Regions from separate parts of the Caldalkalibacillus uzonensis genome, predicted to be linked through region 2. Evidence: riboswitches for the same ligand, from Rfam matches in the RefSeq annotation. Region 2 holds a riboswitch; each other region holds the start of a gene.
What was found. A riboswitch is a leader RNA that binds a small molecule or an ion and turns the genes downstream of it on or off. The one in region 2 is predicted to bind cyclic di-GMP.
Positions count from the first base shown of each region.

Region 1: linked by a shared signal. The riboswitch ahead of J2S00_RS17375 (helix-turn-helix transcriptional regulator) and the one ahead of J2S00_RS16815 (ATP-binding protein) in region 2 are both predicted to bind cyclic di-GMP.
Region 3: linked by a shared signal. The riboswitch ahead of J2S00_RS18910 (methyl-accepting chemotaxis protein) and the one ahead of J2S00_RS16815 (ATP-binding protein) in region 2 are both predicted to bind cyclic di-GMP.

Region 1 covers NZ_JAUSUQ010000017.1:45,354-51,204, reverse strand. The annotation lists tRNA gene J2S00_RS17435 (tRNA-Glu) at 1-42, shown strand, start outside; tRNA gene J2S00_RS17430 (tRNA-Val) at 47-122, shown strand; tRNA gene J2S00_RS17425 (tRNA-Met) at 138-214, shown strand; tRNA gene J2S00_RS17420 (tRNA-Asp) at 313-389, shown strand; tRNA gene J2S00_RS17415 (tRNA-Phe) at 477-552, shown strand; tRNA gene J2S00_RS17410 (tRNA-Thr) at 576-651, shown strand; tRNA gene J2S00_RS17405 (tRNA-Tyr) at 663-747, shown strand; tRNA gene J2S00_RS17400 (tRNA-Trp) at 754-827, shown strand; tRNA gene J2S00_RS17395 (tRNA-His) at 842-917, shown strand; tRNA gene J2S00_RS17390 (tRNA-Gln) at 930-1,004, shown strand; tRNA gene J2S00_RS17385 (tRNA-Gly) at 1,015-1,089, shown strand; tRNA gene J2S00_RS17380 (tRNA-Cys) at 1,122-1,195, shown strand; cyclic di-GMP riboswitch class I at 1,366-1,449, shown strand; gene J2S00_RS17375 (helix-turn-helix transcriptional regulator) at 1,550-1,846, shown strand; gene J2S00_RS17370 (hypothetical protein) at 2,213-2,632, shown strand; gene J2S00_RS17365 (CBO0543 family protein) at 2,656-3,126, shown strand; tRNA gene J2S00_RS17360 (tRNA-Leu) at 3,341-3,427, shown strand; gene J2S00_RS17355 (D-alanyl-D-alanine carboxypeptidase family protein) at 3,608-4,975, shown strand; gene J2S00_RS17350 (hypothetical protein) at 5,099-5,668, shown strand; gene J2S00_RS17345 (B3/B4 domain-containing protein) at 5,700-5,851, opposite strand, start outside.
Region 2 covers NZ_JAUSUQ010000016.1:11,812-17,662, forward strand. The annotation lists gene J2S00_RS16795 (ABC transporter permease) at 1-873, shown strand, start outside; gene opp4C (oligopeptide ABC transporter permease) at 889-1,812, shown strand; gene tadA (tRNA adenosine(34) deaminase TadA) at 1,862-2,395, shown strand; RNA gene ffs (signal recognition particle sRNA large type) at 2,478-2,742, shown strand; cyclic di-GMP riboswitch class I at 2,884-2,969, shown strand; gene J2S00_RS16815 (ATP-binding protein) at 3,141-4,289, shown strand; gene dnaX (DNA polymerase III subunit gamma/tau) at 4,403-5,851, shown strand, end outside.
Region 3 covers NZ_JAUSUQ010000028.1:25-5,875, reverse strand. The annotation lists gene fahA (fumarylacetoacetase) at 1-120, opposite strand, end outside; gene J2S00_RS18925 (hypothetical protein) at 135-1,127, opposite strand; gene J2S00_RS18920 (NADPH-dependent FMN reductase) at 1,128-1,688, opposite strand; gene J2S00_RS18915 (LLM class flavin-dependent oxidoreductase) at 1,713-2,732, opposite strand; gene J2S00_RS18910 (methyl-accepting chemotaxis protein) at 3,168-4,904, opposite strand; cyclic di-GMP riboswitch class I at 5,006-5,094, opposite strand.

The DNA.
Region 1 (5,851 bases), on a different contig from region 2:
TCACGCCGGCATTCAGGGGTTCGAATCCCCTACGGGTCACCATTATGGAGGGTTAGCTCAGCTGGGAGAGCACTTGCCTTACAAGCAAGGGGTCGGCGGTTCGAACCCGTCACCCTCCACCACTTTCATAAGAATGACGCGGGGTGGAGCAGTCTGGTAGCTCGTCGGGCTCATAACCCGAAGGTCGCAGGTTCAAATCCTGCCCCCGCAACCAAAATATGAGCGCTACTACGTCGAATTTTCATCGATGGAAGCGAAAATCGTGGTACCCGCAGGGTGCAACCAATATATTTGCGCAACATGATACATTGTGGAGCTGTGGTGTAGAGGCCTAACATGCCTGCCTGTCACGCAGGAGATCGCGGGTTCGAATCCCGTCAGCTCCGCCATTTTATGTCTATTTAACTAACAGGGACTGCTAGTCACAAAGCAATTGACAGCATCTCAAAACGTGTGTTATATTAACAATTGTCTCTGGCTCGGTAGCTCAGTCGGTAGAGCAGAGGACTGAAAATCCTCGTGTCGGCGGTTCGATTCCGTCCCGAGCCACCACTTAAAATATGGATTAATAGCGTGCCGGTGTAGCTCAATTGGCAGAGCAACTGACTTGTAATCAGTGGGTTGGGGGTTCGATTCCTCTCGCCGGCACCATACGAAAATGTGGAGGGGTAGCGAAGTGGCTAAACGCGGCAGACTGTAAATCTGCTCCCTCTGGGTTCGGCGGTTCGAATCCGTCCCCCTCCACCATATTGCAGGGGCATAGTTCAATGGTAGAACGGCGGTCTCCAAAACCGCAAGTGTGGGTTCGATTCCTACTGCCCCTGCCACTCTATATAACATGGCGGCTGTGGCGAAGTGGTTAACGCACCGGATTGTGGCTCCGGCATTCGTGGGTTCGAATCCCATCAGTCGCCCCATAGTTTTACTGTTGGGCTGTAGCCAAGCGGTAAGGCAACGGGTTTTGGCCCCGTGATGCGCTGGTTCGAATCCAGCCAGCCCAGCCATTCTATGCGAGCGGAAATAGCTCAGGGGTAGAGCACCACCTTGCCAAGGTGGGGGTCGCGGGTTCGAATCCCGTTTTCCGCTCCATTTTTATACACACTTTTATATGTGATTTAAGTGGCGGCATAGCCAAGTGGTAAGGCAGAGGTCTGCAAAACCTTTATCCCCGGTTCGAATCCGGGTGCCGCCTCCATTTTAACTTTAAGTATGCTTCTTTCCTGTGAAAGAAGTTTTTTATTTTATGATTCCCAAAAATAGGTCATAAGTCGTGTACCTAATTGAAGAAAAAAATGGTAACATAATAGACAGGACATTGGTCCTGCTTCCAATTGCTTAAAAATTCAAATTCCATAATGCTTAAAAAACGCACAAGGGCAAAGCTACGGAAACGTAGTGACGCAAAGCTATAGGGGCTAAAGCAACATGCCATGCCAGCCAGCTGCCGTTTAAGAAAACAAACACACCTTCTTAAGCGGAGGTGTGTTTTCTATTAAACATATGAACTTAATTTCAAATTATAAAGATATGAGTGGAGAGGGTGGTTGTAGTGAAGCCGATTGAGTACCTGCCACAACATAACGTGGAAATTAAGGAGCAAGAATATAAACGTGTTGTCCATTATATTGCTAAGCGCTACCGTTTAACCAGAAGAGAAGAGGAAATTTTACTCATGTTATCTTTATATGGATATTCAAATGAAGAACTCTCCAAAACATTGTTCGTTTCCCAAACGACGGTAAAAAATCATATTCATAAGATACTTAAGAAAACACGCACCAGTTCAACACGGGGACTTTTATCAATGGTAATCGATTACTTTTATACCCTAAAATGTATAATCTAAAGTGATACTTGTTAGTTACATAATAGTTAAGAACAGTACGCAACGACAATATGCAACTCCTTCTGTTTCAACTTCGCATTATGCGTTAATGCAAGTTGGAAAACGGAAAGGGGTTTTTTATTTTGTCCGGAAGAAGGAACGTTATGTGAACTATATGTAGATCATTCAATGTTTTTGGCTTCAGAGAAGCTATGCTGCATAAAATAACTGGGGTATATACATAATACCTCGTGTAAAAGAAAAATGGATTAAAACCTTTATTTACATAAAAATGGACAAAATAAAGAAAAATAAGGTAAGAAGTTAACCTTTATTTTATACAAATAAAAATTATTTAAAATGATAAGAACTTAAGGAGATATATATATGAGAAATATGGCTGCTTTATTTTCCATTCTTATGCCCGGATTCGGACAAATATATAATGGTCAGTTCTTGAAAGGTGTCTTCTTTATAATAGTTGAGCACTTTGATAATGTATTTGGAAATATAAACAATGCCATTCATCTTGATTTTAATGGATTCCACCAACAGGCTGTAGATGCGACAAATTTCCAATTCATGTTATTTTACCCTGGATTTTATGCTTATGCAGTATGGGATGCTTGGTATTATGCAAAACCTAATGCTGACAAGTCAAAGACCGCTATTCCATTTGTCATTGCCGGTTTCCTTGGAGAGTTGAGTGCAATATATGCACCAAAACTAGCCATACCCACTTTAACCGTAGGATTGTTATTAATTATCCCTATTCTTTGTGGAATGATCATATTTAGGAAACAATAAAACGATGGGAGACAACATGATTCATGGACAGAATATTATTGTGGTGTTTACTAATCATTGGAATTGGATTATTTCTTTTCAGTTTAAGAAAACCACTCCTTTTGAAGGACACGATTTTAATTTTCTTAATGAAAGCTTATTTTTCATCATTTATTGGGGTTATTGTAGTAAAAGAAGAAATGGTTGAATACCCTGTAAGATTTTTAAGTAAATATTTCGATGCTAGTATTCTTTTTGAATATTTTCTTTATCCCATCATGTGTATTTACCTTTACCAAACAACTGTACATTCAAGATTTCTAGGCATTGTTCTCCAATGTGCATTGTATACCGCTGCATTAACGACCATTGAGGTCATTTGTGAAAAATATACCGATTTAGTTGAATACCATTCATGGACTTGGATGCACTCGTTTATAACCATCTTTCTTCTATCTCTTTCAGTGCGTCTCCTTTTGCAATTGATAAATAAAATAGAAATGTCAAAGGTATAGCGCTTCATTAGACCGCACCAGTGTGAGTTGTTTGACGCTATTCGTTCCGTTTGCAGGAATGGTTAAACTGGACGAATTAACTCAATTTGCAGGAACATTTGGGAACAATTATGATAGGATACAGCTACCCAAAATTTGGGTGCGGTTTTACATAAAAAAACAGGTTGACTTAGGTTTGCGTCCGTGTTATATTATTCATTGTCAACAAAAACGTGCCGGTGTGGCGGAATTGGCAGACGCGCACGACTCAAAATCGTGTTCCCTTGCGGGAGTGGGGGTTCGACTCCCTTCACCGGCACCATACATATTATTTGCACAACGCGGTTTCTTGTATAGATGTGGTACAAGGAGTCGCGTTTTTTATTTTAGTACCTTGTCAATCCAAAACCTGCCATCGCCAAAGCAATGCTTTTATGTCATAATAAATAAGGTTGATACAGCTGATTAATAACTTTTTTGAATATGCATGGAGTGGGAAAAGATGACGGACAGATCCGTTTCTCAATATGATATTGTGCGCTTGCTGATCATCGGACTGATTATATCAGGTTTACTCTTTTATCCAGCGGTACCTCAGGCTCAAGAATTGGACCACCATCCATTTACAGCAGAAGGCATTGTATTGATGGATGCCAAAACGGGGCAAGTACTGTACAGTAAAAATGCAGAACAACCATTTTATCCGGCTAGTATCACTAAAATAATGACAGCCATTTTGGCATTGGAATCAGGTCGGTTAGACGAGATGGTGGTTACTTCGGAATTGGCCAGGCATGCAATCGGTAACCGCATTTATTTGGCTGAAGGAGAAGAAAAACCCTTAATTGACCTGGTTTACGGCATCATGTTGAATTCGGGAAATGACGCAGCCATTGCCATTGCTGAGCATTTAGGAGGAAGTGTAGAGGGATTTGCCGAGATGATGAATGCCAAGGCCAAGGAGATTGGCGCTCTCGAAACCCACTTTGTTAACCCGCATGGACTGCATGATGATGATCATTACACAACGGCCATGGATATGGCTAAAATTGCTCAATATGCCTTGCAAAATCCGTTGTTTCGCGAAATTGTAACGACCAAAACCATGCCCTGGTTTGGTGAAGAATGGCATTCTAACCTGGTTAATACGAACCGTTTGCTGTGGGATTATGAAGGGACAACAGGCATTAAAACCGGGTATACCAGTGCTGCTGGACAAACCTTTGTCGCCTCAGCTGAAAGAGATGGGACCGAATTGATCGTTGTTTTGTTGAAAGCCACTCACCGGCAAAACCTGTGGCAGGAAGCTGCCGCTCTCCTGGACTACGGCTTTGAACATTATCAAACCGTGAAAGTGTGGAACGAAGGCGACTATGTTACTGAAACATTGTATGGGCAAGAGCATGTGTTTCAGTTGGCAGAGGATGTGTATGTCACCATGCCCAAAGCAGCTGATGGAAAGTTTCAGTGGGATGAACGCCTGGAATTAACCCATGTTACTCCTCCATTTATTAAAAACATGTTGGCTGGCCATCTGGTTGTCGAAACAGAAGATCACACTATAATGAAAGTGCCTGTTCACTACATGCATTCACGGGAGTTGTCATCAGATACAGAAATGGCAGTGGATTCTAAGGCATCGGTAAGCACCCAAAGCATCGCTACTGAAGACAATGTGCTAGTCGCAGTCGAAGACTTGGTCGCCCATGGTACGGGAGAGCATATCGTCTCAGTTGTGGCCCGCTGGTGGTACATCCCCTTCTTGGCCTTACTGGTGTTGTTTGTGTATCAACGCAGGCGGCGTAAAAAAACAGCTATGCGTGGGCTGTCATCCCAAACTCATTCCAAGCATTGGCCTCCAACCCCCTAAACTTCAGCCTCCTAAGTCGGGAGGCTGTTCGTTTAAGAGAGCAGACCGCTTGATTGGGCAAGATGGAGAATGTTACCTTTATCTTAGGAAGTGATAGAAAGGGTTAGGGGGAGGGCCGTCAAATTGAGGATTAAGCTGGGCAAAAAGGTATTGTTGTGGGGCCTGATCGTGTTGACCGGCAGTGGAATGGGGCTTGTCAGTGTGATGTTGTGGCTGTCTGGGCCCCCGGCAGAACGGGTCAGTCAGGTGGAGATTGTAGATGACGGGCAATCGTACAGAGACGAGGAAGGACAGCTGTATGTGACAGGAGAAACGCGTGATCGAATTGCCCAGCTCCATCAGCGCTATAACCAATTGGTTGGCTGGGGAGAATATCAGCGCTTTAATCATCCCGACAATTGGGATAACGTATCCTTTCAGGCTGACATTGAGGAACTGGAGCAGTTGAGCGAAATGTCTGCAGGCGTGCTGCAACAAGATTTTGAGAACATGGCCCGCCTGGTTGCTTATGCTGTCCACGAGAAAGATGTTGAGGCGCTCCTATACGCCCATCGTGTCATACATGATTTAGATGTGATCATTAATGGCTATGATGAACAGATTTTCGGCTATACCCATACGGGCCATGACAGTGATAAAGTGGATGTGTTTCTCATGGAGTATGGGGAAAATGTTGAATCCACCACTGAGTAGCCTTGTCCGCCAGTCATATCCTTGCATGTGTTTAAGCACTAGACTGCTTCATGACTTTCAAGTCCAATACCTCTCCCCCGTTCATTTGAATAAACAGATCTGCTACAGACTGCAGCAGGGAGTGGGCGTCCTGACCATCCTTAAGCGGATCGGGAAGGTAGAGAATATGCAACATATGGGTGG
Region 2 (5,851 bases):
ATTATGTACTTGGCACCTGGGGACCCGGCCAGCATGCTGATTGATCCAAACATTAAACCAGAAGACCTGGAACGTATGTCTGAGCGGCTGGGATTAAATGATCCTCCTCATGTCCAATATATGAAATGGGTGGGTCATATTTTGCAGGGAGATCTAGGCACATCCTTTATTCAGCGTCGGCCGGTGAATGATATCATCATGGAGCGTTTGCCTAATACCCTGGTGTTGATGATTGCCTCCTCGTTGTTTGCCATTGTGTTGGCTATTCCCTTTGGGGTGTTATCGGCGACCCGGCAATACAGTGTACTGGATTACTCGGTAACCACTTTTTCTTTTATCGGTGTGGCAACACCTAACTTCTGGCTTGGGCTGATGTTGCTCATGATATTTTCCGTTCAATTGGGGTGGTTTCCGTCTGGAGGCATTCATACCATTAACGTACCATTCAGTATCTGGGACCGGATTCACCATTTGATTCTGCCCATGATTGTGCTGGGCAGCTATGATATGGCCAGTTTGATGCGCTACACCCGTTCCAGTATGCTGGACGTCATCCGTCAGGATTACATCCGTACGGCACGGGCCAAGGGATTTAGGGAAAGAACTGTTATTTACAAACACGGCTTGCGCAATGCCATGATTCCGGTGATTACGATTTTTGGTTTAATGTTGCCGACCTTTATCGGTGGTTCTGTCGTTGTGGAAACATTATTCAGTTGGCCAGGAATTGGTCAGTTGTTTATTAATTCAGTCGTTCAGCGTGACTACCCGGTCATTATGGCCTTAACCATGTTTAGTGCCGTTTTGGTTGTCATCGGCAATCTGCTGGCCGATATCTTCTATGCCATTGTTGACCCGCGCATAGAGTACTAGGAGGTGCAGTAAAAGATGTCCCAAATTCATCAACATCTGCCTGCTCCTGCTACAGCAGAAGACCCAAAAGCGGTCACAATAGGAGAGCGGCGTTCGCTATGGTTAATCATTATTTCCAGGTTTTTTCAGAATAAGTTGGCTGTGGCGGGGTTGGTATGTCTGATCCTCATTATTTTGGCGGTCAGTTTTGCGCCATATCTGACACCGTATGAGCCTCATAAGCAAGACTTAACCAACCGTTTGCAACCACCAAGTGCCGAACATTGGCTGGGTACAGACCATGTGGGACGTGATATTTTTACCCGAATCCTGTACGGCGGCCGGGTTTCCCTGATGGTCGGCTTCTCGGCCATGGCCATTATGATTACCATCGGCACCCTGGTCGGAGCTATCGCCGGATATTATGGGGGACGCATTGATGCCATCTTGATGCGCACTGTTGATGTTTTTATTTCATTTCCAAGCATTTTTCTTTTGATTACCTTGGTTGCCTTTCTTCAACCAGGCCTGAGCACTATTATCTTTGTGCTGGCTATCTTCGGTTGGATGGGAACAGCCCGCTTGGTGCGCGGAGAATTTCTAACTTTGAAAAAGCGTGAATTTGTCCTGGCGGCACGGACGACAGGCATGTCCAATGTGCGTATCATTTTTAGTCAAATTTTACCCAATGCCATGGGGCCGATTATTGTAGCTGCTACATTAGGAGTAGGTAGCATTATTATGACTGAATCAACACTAAGTTTCCTGGGATTAGGTGTTCAACCGCCTACACCAAGCTGGGGTAATATGTTGACCGATGCCCAAAGCGTGACCATTTTCCGCACAGCCTGGTGGTATCCAACTTTTCCGGGACTCATGATTTTAATTACGGTACTGGCCTTTAACTTTGTGGGGGAGGGTTTACGTGATGCCCTTGACCCGCGTGTGATTGAAAAATAGAATGAAAAGGACACATGTACAAGCCAGTCTTTAAAGGACGTGAGTAAGATTGCCGGGTCAAGAAGATCATGAAAAGTGGATGGAGCAAGCCATTCAACTGGCTAAGCGAGCGGAATCCCTGGGGGAGGTGCCCATTGGTGCTGTGATTGTCAAAGACGGTACCGTGATAGGCACAGGCTATAACCGGCGGGAGATTGACAAGAGCCCCTTAGCGCATGCCGAGATCATCGCCATCCAAGAGGCTTGTGAGCAGCTAGGGGGTTGGCGGTTAACAGGTTGTGATTTATACGTCACTTTAGAACCCTGTCCCATGTGTGCCGGGGCCATTGTTCAAGCGCGCATCAAGCGAGTGGTGTATGGTACGGAAGATCCAAAAGCGGGTTATGCAGGGACCCTGTACAACACACTGCAAGATGAACGCCTGAACCATCAGGTGGAGGTTATTGCCGGAGTCAGGAAAGAGGAATGTCAACATGTATTGAAAGACTTCTTCCGCCGTTTGCGGACAGCAAGGAAAGTTGCCAAACGCTTGCTCACTGATGCAGGTGATGGGCAACAATTGGGCCTGGAAGGAAAGGATTAACACTTGTGTAATGAGCTAGCTTTCGTTATAATGTTAGTTACAGTTGCCATGCAACTGTGTCCAAACATGTTTATAAAGTTTGCTGTGCTAGACGGGGAGGTAGCGGTGCCCTGTAACCCGCAATCCGCTATAGCGGGGTCGATGCCTATCTGAGGTTTGCACTATGTGAGGTCTGGCTCATGTACGCGGTGTTGACGAAAGGGTCCTATGCAACGGAAGCCCATGAACCCCGTCAGGTCCGGAAGGAAGCAGCGGTAAGTGGGTATCTCCGTGTGTTGTAGGGTAGCCTTTTCCGAGCTGGCGGCATGAGTACGCTTGGGTAGTGCTTATCGAGGATAGGTGCACAGCAGTTAACAAACACCTGCAAATAAGGTGTTTTTTCTTTTTTTAGAGGTAGCGTTTGGCCAAAATGAGGTTAATCGCTTTTTTATCAAGCTAAAGTTTTGTATAATCAAAAAACAAAGGAATACTGTGAATAAACAGTTAGATTGAGTGAAGGGCAAAGCTACGGAAACGTAGTGACGCAAAGCTACAGGGGCTAAGGTTATACCAACTAAGCCAGCCAGCTGCCGTTTAGGGAACATATCCTTTAAACGGATATGTTTTTTGTTTAGCCTAGCCCTTAGCGCCATGTCGAATTTTATGGTATCAGGGAGGATTTTAACCAATTAAACAAGAAGTAAATAGATTGATAATATACATATAATGGTTGACATCGGCCTGTCTAGGTTTTGCCCGTTATGCTATGTTAAATATTACTTATATTTCAGGGCTGGCCAACGGTGAGACCATCGTAAAGGTAGGGGTTCAGATGACGTCAAGCTCACATGGATTACCTTCTATTCTTCACGCCCTTTTTTCCGAACAGATCTTTAACAATGCTCACATTGGACTCATACTACTTAATGAACAGGGCCATATTGTCTCTATCACCAAAGCCGCCGCTAAAATAATGGGAGATGATCCCGAAGTTTTTATTGGTCAAAACATTTTCCATCTTTTTAAAAATATACCTGAAGGCCGGCAATTAATCTCCAAACGGGTCTTTGAGGGCGTGACGATTCGGAATCAGGCCATGACATGGCATAATGGCCAGTGTTACTATGAAATTCTGGTGGACAGTTTTCCGCTCATTGATGAGGCCGGCCACCAACAAGGTGCGTACATATTTATCAAAGATGTGACAAATTTGCGCTCTTTAGAAAATCAAATCCATCGCAACGAACGGCTGGCCATGATCGGACAAATGGCAGCAGGCACAGCCCATGAAATTCGCAATCCCTTAACCAGTATCCGCGGTTTTTTACAAATATTAAACAAGACTTTGAAGGAACGCAACATGATGCGGGAAGTTGAATATACCAACATCATGTTGGATGAAATTGACCGGATCAATCATCTGGTGGGCGAGTTTTTGTTACTGAGCAAATCACGGGAGACCCGCTACGAAAAAATCGATCTGGCCCTGCTGATGAAACAGTTTTTACCTATTATTCAAAATGAGGCTTTATTACACGGTATAGAAGTTCAAACCAAAGATTTTGACAATCTTCCGCCCATTGTGGGTGATAAGGAGCTGTTAAAACAAGTATTTCTCAATATTTGTAAAAATGCCATTGAAGCAATGGGCAACCAGGGGCGGTTGACTCTCTCCCATCACTTCTTACCAGAAGAACAAATGATCAGTATCAATATTAAGGATACAGGTCCAGGTATACCACCTTATGTGATTGATAAAATTTTTGAGCCGTTCTTTACGACCAAGGAGGAAGGGACGGGTTTAGGCCTTTCTGTTTGTCAGCGGATTATCCATGATATGGGGGGCAAAATACGGGTTTCATCCAAGGGCTATGGCACCACGTTTCATATTTGTATTCCGTATTTGGATGTCTGAAAGGGAGATAGGGTTTCTTTCTACGGACGGAGAGCCCTTTTTTTGCATTTCTGTCCACGGTATAATAATAAGATAGTATAAAGAACAAGAGGTTTGAAACGGAGAGGTTCATCATGACGTACCAAGCGTTGTACCGAGTCTGGCGGCCCCAAACATTTGACGATGTGGTCGGACAAGCCCATATTATCCAAACGCTTAAAAACGCGCTTTCAAATCAGACGTATACGCACGCTTACCTGTTTACAGGTCCCCGAGGGACTGGGAAAACAAGTACAGCCAAGATTATGGCTAAAGCGGTCAACTGTGAACAGGCCCCTACGGATAATCCTTGTAATCAGTGTGCCGCTTGTCGCGGTATTACCCAGGGAACGGTCGTCGATGTGGTTGAAATCGATGCTGCATCCAACAATGGAGTGGATGAGATCAGGGACCTGCGAGATAAGGTGAAATATGCCCCTACTGAAGTCCGGTTAAAAGTGTATATCATAGATGAAGTGCATATGTTAAGCCAAGGGGCTTTTAACGCTTTGCTGAAAACCCTTGAAGAACCTCCTGCTCATGTCATGTTTATTTTGGCCACCACTGAACCGCATAAGATTCCGCTCACGATCATGTCCCGCTGTCAGCGTTTTGACTTTAAGCGCATCTCCCAGAAAGAAATGTTGGAACGTCTGCACATCATTTGTGCCGAAGAAGGCTTCCAGGTAGAGCAGGAAGCACTGGAGCTCTTAACCCAGGTGGCAGAAGGAGGTATGCGCGATTGCTTAAGCTTGCTTGATCAGGCTGTTTCTTTTGCTGATGGCGAGGTGACGGTCGCCGATGTGGAGACCATTACCGGCTCAGTGGCTCAGGAAGCTTTAATGGACTTGGCTGATTGCCTCATGCGACAGGAAACGGAGGAGGCGATCAAACGCTTGGGTCTCTTGCTTGATGAGGGGAAAGAACCGACCCGTATTGTAGAGGATTTGATCTATTTTTATCGTGACGTACTCTTGTACCGGCAGGCACCCGGGCTGGCTGAGGGTTTTCAGCGTTTACGGCTGACGGAACGGTTGAAGGAACAGATCCAAGCCTATCGGGATGAACACCTTTTTCAAGCTATTGAACGGCTCAGTCGGGCCCAGCAGGACATGAAATGGACACACCATCCGCGGATATTCTTGGAAGTGGCCTTGATCCAGTTGACCCATCACCTGGATGAATCTCTGCCGGAGCCAGCTGCTGGTGCCCACTCCCCTAGAGCGAGCGAAGAAATTGAGCAACTCAAGATGAGAGTGGATACCCTGGAGAAGGCCCTGAAGCGTTTGGGTCAGCAGGGGGGAGTGACGGCTGTAGGAAGACAAGAGGAGAGTGTGTCCAGGGCGGGCAGCAGAAGCCCCTCCTCGAGCGGTTCGTCTTTGCCCCTGGCCAAGCTGAAAGAGGTACTGAAAACAGCCAGCAAACCCATGCTGAAACAGTTGCTGGAGAAGTGGCCGGCCATTTTGGAAGAGGTTAAGCAGAAGCAAATTATGGTCCATGCCTGGCTGCGGGATGGTGAACCGGTGGCCTCTGGCCCTAGCTTT
Region 3 (5,851 bases), on a different contig from region 2:
ATCTCCAATGGCTACTCCGATCCTGGGAGAACTTTTATCGCTACGACAAAACACGCCATAAGGCAGATTCTGGATGGGAAAGTGCGAGTCTGGATCGACGTCGATAAATGAACGTAACATCAGTTACATCCTTTCTATAATACTTTTAGGGCCCTTAAATCTTCTCGTGGTTCATCAAAGCTGCAACTGCCATATGAGCATAGAAACTTATTTCTTAATTCGCTGATCTCCGACACGCTAATCATCTTGTCTTGCCAGCTTAACCCCTCATTAGTAAAAGTGAAATGAGATGGGTTTTCATCCTTGAGGATCTCTTCAGTTACCCTTATATCAAGGTTATATTTATACGCCAACATGCCAGCAGTAAAAATATTGAGGAATCCATGCATTCTGGTGCTTACCTCTTCACGATACATCCTTACAGGATGATGGAGCCCAGCCGTAAATTTCATGGCCATTCCTCTGTCCCGACAACCTACAAGCACTGCTGCTAATTGACGAGGGGTAGGAAACAGCTCTGCAGTAACCCCACCTGTACGGAACTTAAACCCCAAAGCAGGTTTTAACTGAGAATTATGTTTATAGATCTGATCAAGTGCATAGGTTATCTGTTGCTCCCAATCATTATTTCTAAGAGGGACGAGCGCCTCGCAAAATGTGTCTAAACCACGCTTTGCTGTTTCTTCAGAGAGGATGTCTAATATCTCCTCTAATGGGGTGACTATGGGCAATGGTGCCTCGAATACCCGCATTTTAACACGTTCTCCGTGTCTACTAGAGAAAGATTCAAGTTTAGCCAGGTCTTGAAGTAAAACTTCGTTAAACTTGTGTGGATGATCACTTTTGCTACCTAACGCGGAAATATTTAATGGTGTATCTGTAGAAAACAGCTCTACATAAGGGTCAAGTTGATCAATCTTAGAAGCTGGCATCACAAACGGTCCTAGCATCCAGGCATCTGTCCCAATACTGTATTCCTTATAATTTTTAATCGCTTGGTCCAGAGTTAAACTTGCTGGCGGGAAAAGTCCTGCGTAATCAATGAGCCGTTTTAAAAAGGGAACCACACTTTTTGTGTAAGAACCACCTTGATTGAGATCAACAGCACGATCAACATTTCTGAGCAATTATTTTATTCCTCCCTTACGTTTGGTCTTTTCTATTCCTCTGTGCATAATAATCAGCTCGGTAGCCAACTTTTGAATACGGTTGAGAAGATCTGTGTCGATAATCTCATTATTTGTATTAAAATGCTGCGAGTGGGCATAAACGTAACTGGGTGCCACGTAGCAACGTAAATATCCTGCGATGGGCTTTAGTTGGTTCTCAATTACCAAGTAATGTTGATAAGTTCCTCCATTAGCGACAAACCCCATCACCTTATGACGAAAAACTTCTGGTGAGACTAAGTCAAACACATTTTTTAAAGGAGCGGGTATGGAACCATTGAAAATGGGACTTCCTATCAAATACAGATCGGCTTCAGAGACTTTTTTGATCACTTCTTGCGTATCGTCATTATAGTGGGAGGTGGGCCTACCATCACAAAACTGCAATTCATAATTTTTTAAATCTAAAAACTCTATCTGTACATTAGCGCGGAGCTTCTCTACTTCATCAAGTACCTGTTTGACAAGAACCGCCGTTTTAGAACCTAAAATAGTGCCAGATATCCCGAGCAGTTTCATCAACTTCATCTCCCATTTCCGATGTCATTTTACCAAACTTGATGTTTGAAAAGATTTTTTAAACGCCGGCATCACTTCTTGAGCGACGAGTTCCATTGATTTAAGTACCTTTTCATGAGGCAATCCACCAAAATTCATAAGCATCATGATATGGTTACATCCGGCTTGCTCATATTTTTTTAACCTTAGGATAACATCTTCTGGGTTACCAATAAGCAATTGCTCTCGTTCTTCTAAATCTTCAAACTGGGCCGAGCGCCCATAGAGCCGTGTATCCAAATAGAGATTCAGATGTTCTCTCGCGTCTCTTATGGCTTCTTCTCTAGTGGGAGCTACATAAGCATGAACCGCTATTGGAATGTTGATTTTCTGTTCATCATGGCCGGCTTCCCGATACACCTTTTTGTAATCATCTATAATATTCTTTAGTTCGGTTATAGAATTGCTGGCCACATAGGCAACGCCCATAAGGTTATGTCCCATTTTCCCTACATAATACGCCCCGCGAGAACTAAGAGCCCCGATCCATAATGGTACTTTTTCCTGTTTGGGCAATACTTGCAACTGAACGTCGTTATATTGGTAGTACTTCCCTTTGTGAGAGAATTTTTCACCACTCCATGCTCTTTCGATTACTTCTAAACCTTCGTTAAACATGTGAACTTTTTCTTCCGGATCTACATTGAAGCCAGTAAATTCATGGGGTAAATAACCACTTCCTAAACCAAGATTGACTCGCCCGTCACTCAATACATCTAACAGAGCATAGTCTTCAGCTACTTTTATGGGATTTTGAAAAGGTAGTGTCACAATGGCAACACCTAGGCGAATATTTTTGGTACGTTCAGCAATGACTGAAAGCAGCATTTGAGGCGTTGTCATAATACCATATTCACTAAAATGGTGCTCGGCAAACCAAACGGCATCATACCCTAATTGATCTGCCACCTCCGATTGCTCTATAATTTCCTGAATCAGTTGCTCAGGCGAACGAGAAATTTTTTCTTTGTAGTTATCAGAAACTGTAAACAATCCAAATTCCATTTGAATAACCTCCATTTTTGATAAATATAAAAACAAAAAACCAGTAGTATAGAGGTAGCCCAAAACGATTTTAAAGTTTCGCTTTGAGTCTCCCAATACTACTGGTTGTTTATCTATTTAACGGAATGGGTTGTCCCCAATTCCTCATAGATAAGCCAGTTCATTTATAAAATTATTCTTATAATTATATTATATACAATATTTTAAGATATACAAGTGTTTTTTTATTTGAATCAATTTCAAAATTATTCATCAAGAGTTCTCACAAGAACAGCAATTCTAAGATTATCGTTTTAAAAAGTGAGTTTAAACGACTCTTTGGGCAGTTATTAATTCAAGATTGATACGATCACAGGCTAATTTGGAAGCATTGTACGGTCTAAGCATTTCATTAAGGGAGTCCTTGTTCAATAATCCTTTTTAAGAGAGAGACAATTATACTTTAAACCGGGAAACCAGCTGCTGCAGGTCTTCTGCCATTTTAGCTAAAGTGGAGGCAGCTGCTGATATTTCTTCCATGGATGCATTCTGTTCTTCAGCTGAAGCTGCCACATTTTGGGAATGTCCTGTTGACTGCTCAGTGATTTGAGCGGTTTGCTGAGCAGATTGTAATAAGTGGTCTGTGGCTTTCGTAATCTGCTGAATGGCTGCATTAACCGCTTTAAGTTGATCAGAAACCCCCTTGACTGAACCTGCAATACGAGAAAAGGCCTCTCCAGCTTGATTCACTAAATTGGTTCCTTCTTGCACCACAGCGTTTCCCTCATTCATCACCTGGGTTGTTTTGGATGTCTCTTCTTGAATCTCCTTAATCAAGGCACTGACTTGATTGGCAGCCTGGGTCGATTGCTCTGCCAGTTTGCGCACTTCCTCGGCCACGACGGCAAACCCCCGTCCATGCTCACCTGCTCGGGCAGCTTCGATAGCGGCATTTAAAGCCAGTAAATTGGTCTGTTCTGAAATGTCGGTGATCAAAGTAATCACTTTTTCAATTTCTGCTGCTTTCTCATTAAGCTCTTGGCTGACAGCTTCCATTTTTGCGCTGGTATTGTTAATATGTTGCATTTGCTGTACGGAGCGTTCAACCACTTCCAAGCCATCTTCAGCGATTTGGGTGGTGTCTGAGGCTGAGTGGGTGACCTCCTGGATATGATGAGTCATCTGTACGACTTCCCCTTTCATATTATGCACTACCGTTTCTAATTCTTTGGTAACGTTCAACTGATGTTCTTGACCTGATGCCACTTGCTGGATGGAATCAGTAATTTGTTCTGTGGCTTTACTGGTTTCTTCACTGCTGGCTGATAGTTGTTCTGATGTGGTAGCCACTTGTTGGGCCACGTCCGTCACCCGAGTGATAATCTCTCTTAAATGGGTGGTCATATGGTTGATGTTGTCAGCTAATGTGCCCACTTCATCTTTGTTTTTGATTTGTAAGATTTCAAGGTCCAAATGTCCTTTAGCAATCTGTTGGACATACTCAACAATGTTTAAAATGGGTTGTGACAAGTGGCGGGAAAAGAAATAAATCACAATGAGCCCGATAACTAAAGCCACTAATAGCGTCCACAATAAAGCATAAAATATAGTATTGGCCTCACTGTTAAAATCAATCATATAGGTGCCAGCCGTCACGATCCACCCCCAATGGGGATCCAGTTCTACGTAGGTTACTTTGGGCTCAATTTGATCTGGCGCGTTGGGCAATCCAAAATCATAGTAGACAAAACCACCGCCCTCCTGAGCTGTTCTGATAAAGTCCTGAATAAAATAGGCGCCACTTGAATCTTGCAATTCCAACACGTTTTCCCCTTCTAGTCTTGGATGTAAGTGAGTCAACCCTTGTTCATCAATAACTGTGAAATAACCATGTTCGCCCATATCAATATTCATGGAGATTTCCCTTGTGCCATCTGCCTGTTTTTCTCCCATTAAATATATTTTAGCTCTTTCCTGCGCCTCTTCCAAAGTCAAATGACCGGCTTTCACCTCCTGGTTTAACACTTCAATCACGTTTAAAGCCATTTTAACATTGTTCTTCAGATTGGTAGCGCCCAGATCATCTAGACTGTTTTTGGAGGTGTAATAGCCCAAGATGCCAATGAACAGGGCAGGTACAATGAGTAACAGTACAGAGATCGACACGAGTTTGGTTCTGAGTTTGAATGTCATTATAATGCCTCCTAGTTAAATTTTTACAAAAAAGAAGCTATTTCCCTAAAGGAAATAGCATGGGCTAACTCTGGAAAAACAGGCCGATTGATGTCTTTTCACAAGGCAGCCCAGCCATCCTAGTCCCGGGAAGGACCTTAGATCTGTGGCTTTGCGTCCCCACTTTTCAATGGGTTTGCCTTTTTCTTGTGTGAAGAAATTTTTATGAAAAATTGTTAAGAAAAACCTAAAAAATATATACATAGCTCGACCAGTACGATTCTTGCATGACCAGATCGCGATTCTGTAAAATGAGATTGCCTGTGTGCTTCCTCATCCCAAAATCATTTAGCTTTACCCTTCTTTTTCATCCCTGCGGGATGAGAAAGCCACAGCAAAGCTGCTTAATCTTGACCGTAGCTTTACGATATACTTATACGGCATCATACCCTAATTGATCTGCACCTCCGATTGCTCTATAATTTCCTAAATTAGTTGCTCAAGCGAACGAGAAATTTTTTCTTTGTAGTTATCAGAAACTGTAAACAATCCAAATTCCATTTGAATAACCTCCATTTTTGATAAATATAAAAACAAAAAACCAGTAGTATAGAGGTAGCCCAAAACGATTTTAAAGTTTCGCTTTGAGTCTCCCAATACTACTGGTTGTTTATCTATTTAACGGAATGGGTTGTCCCCAATTCCTCATAGATAAGCCAGTTCATTTATAAAATTATTCTTATAATTAGTATATGCATTATTTTAAAATATTCAAGTGTTTTTTTAATTGAGGCTTTTGCAAAATGCCTTTTTTACCGTGAGGTAAACAAGATTTTGGAACCTAATACCATAATTGGTTGTAGAGCTATTGATCTTAAGTGATCGAGGGTATACTTTCCCCCTCCCCACCATATGCGGGCTGGTGATTTCCATGTTTAATTTTGGTTTTAAGCAGCGATGTTCATACT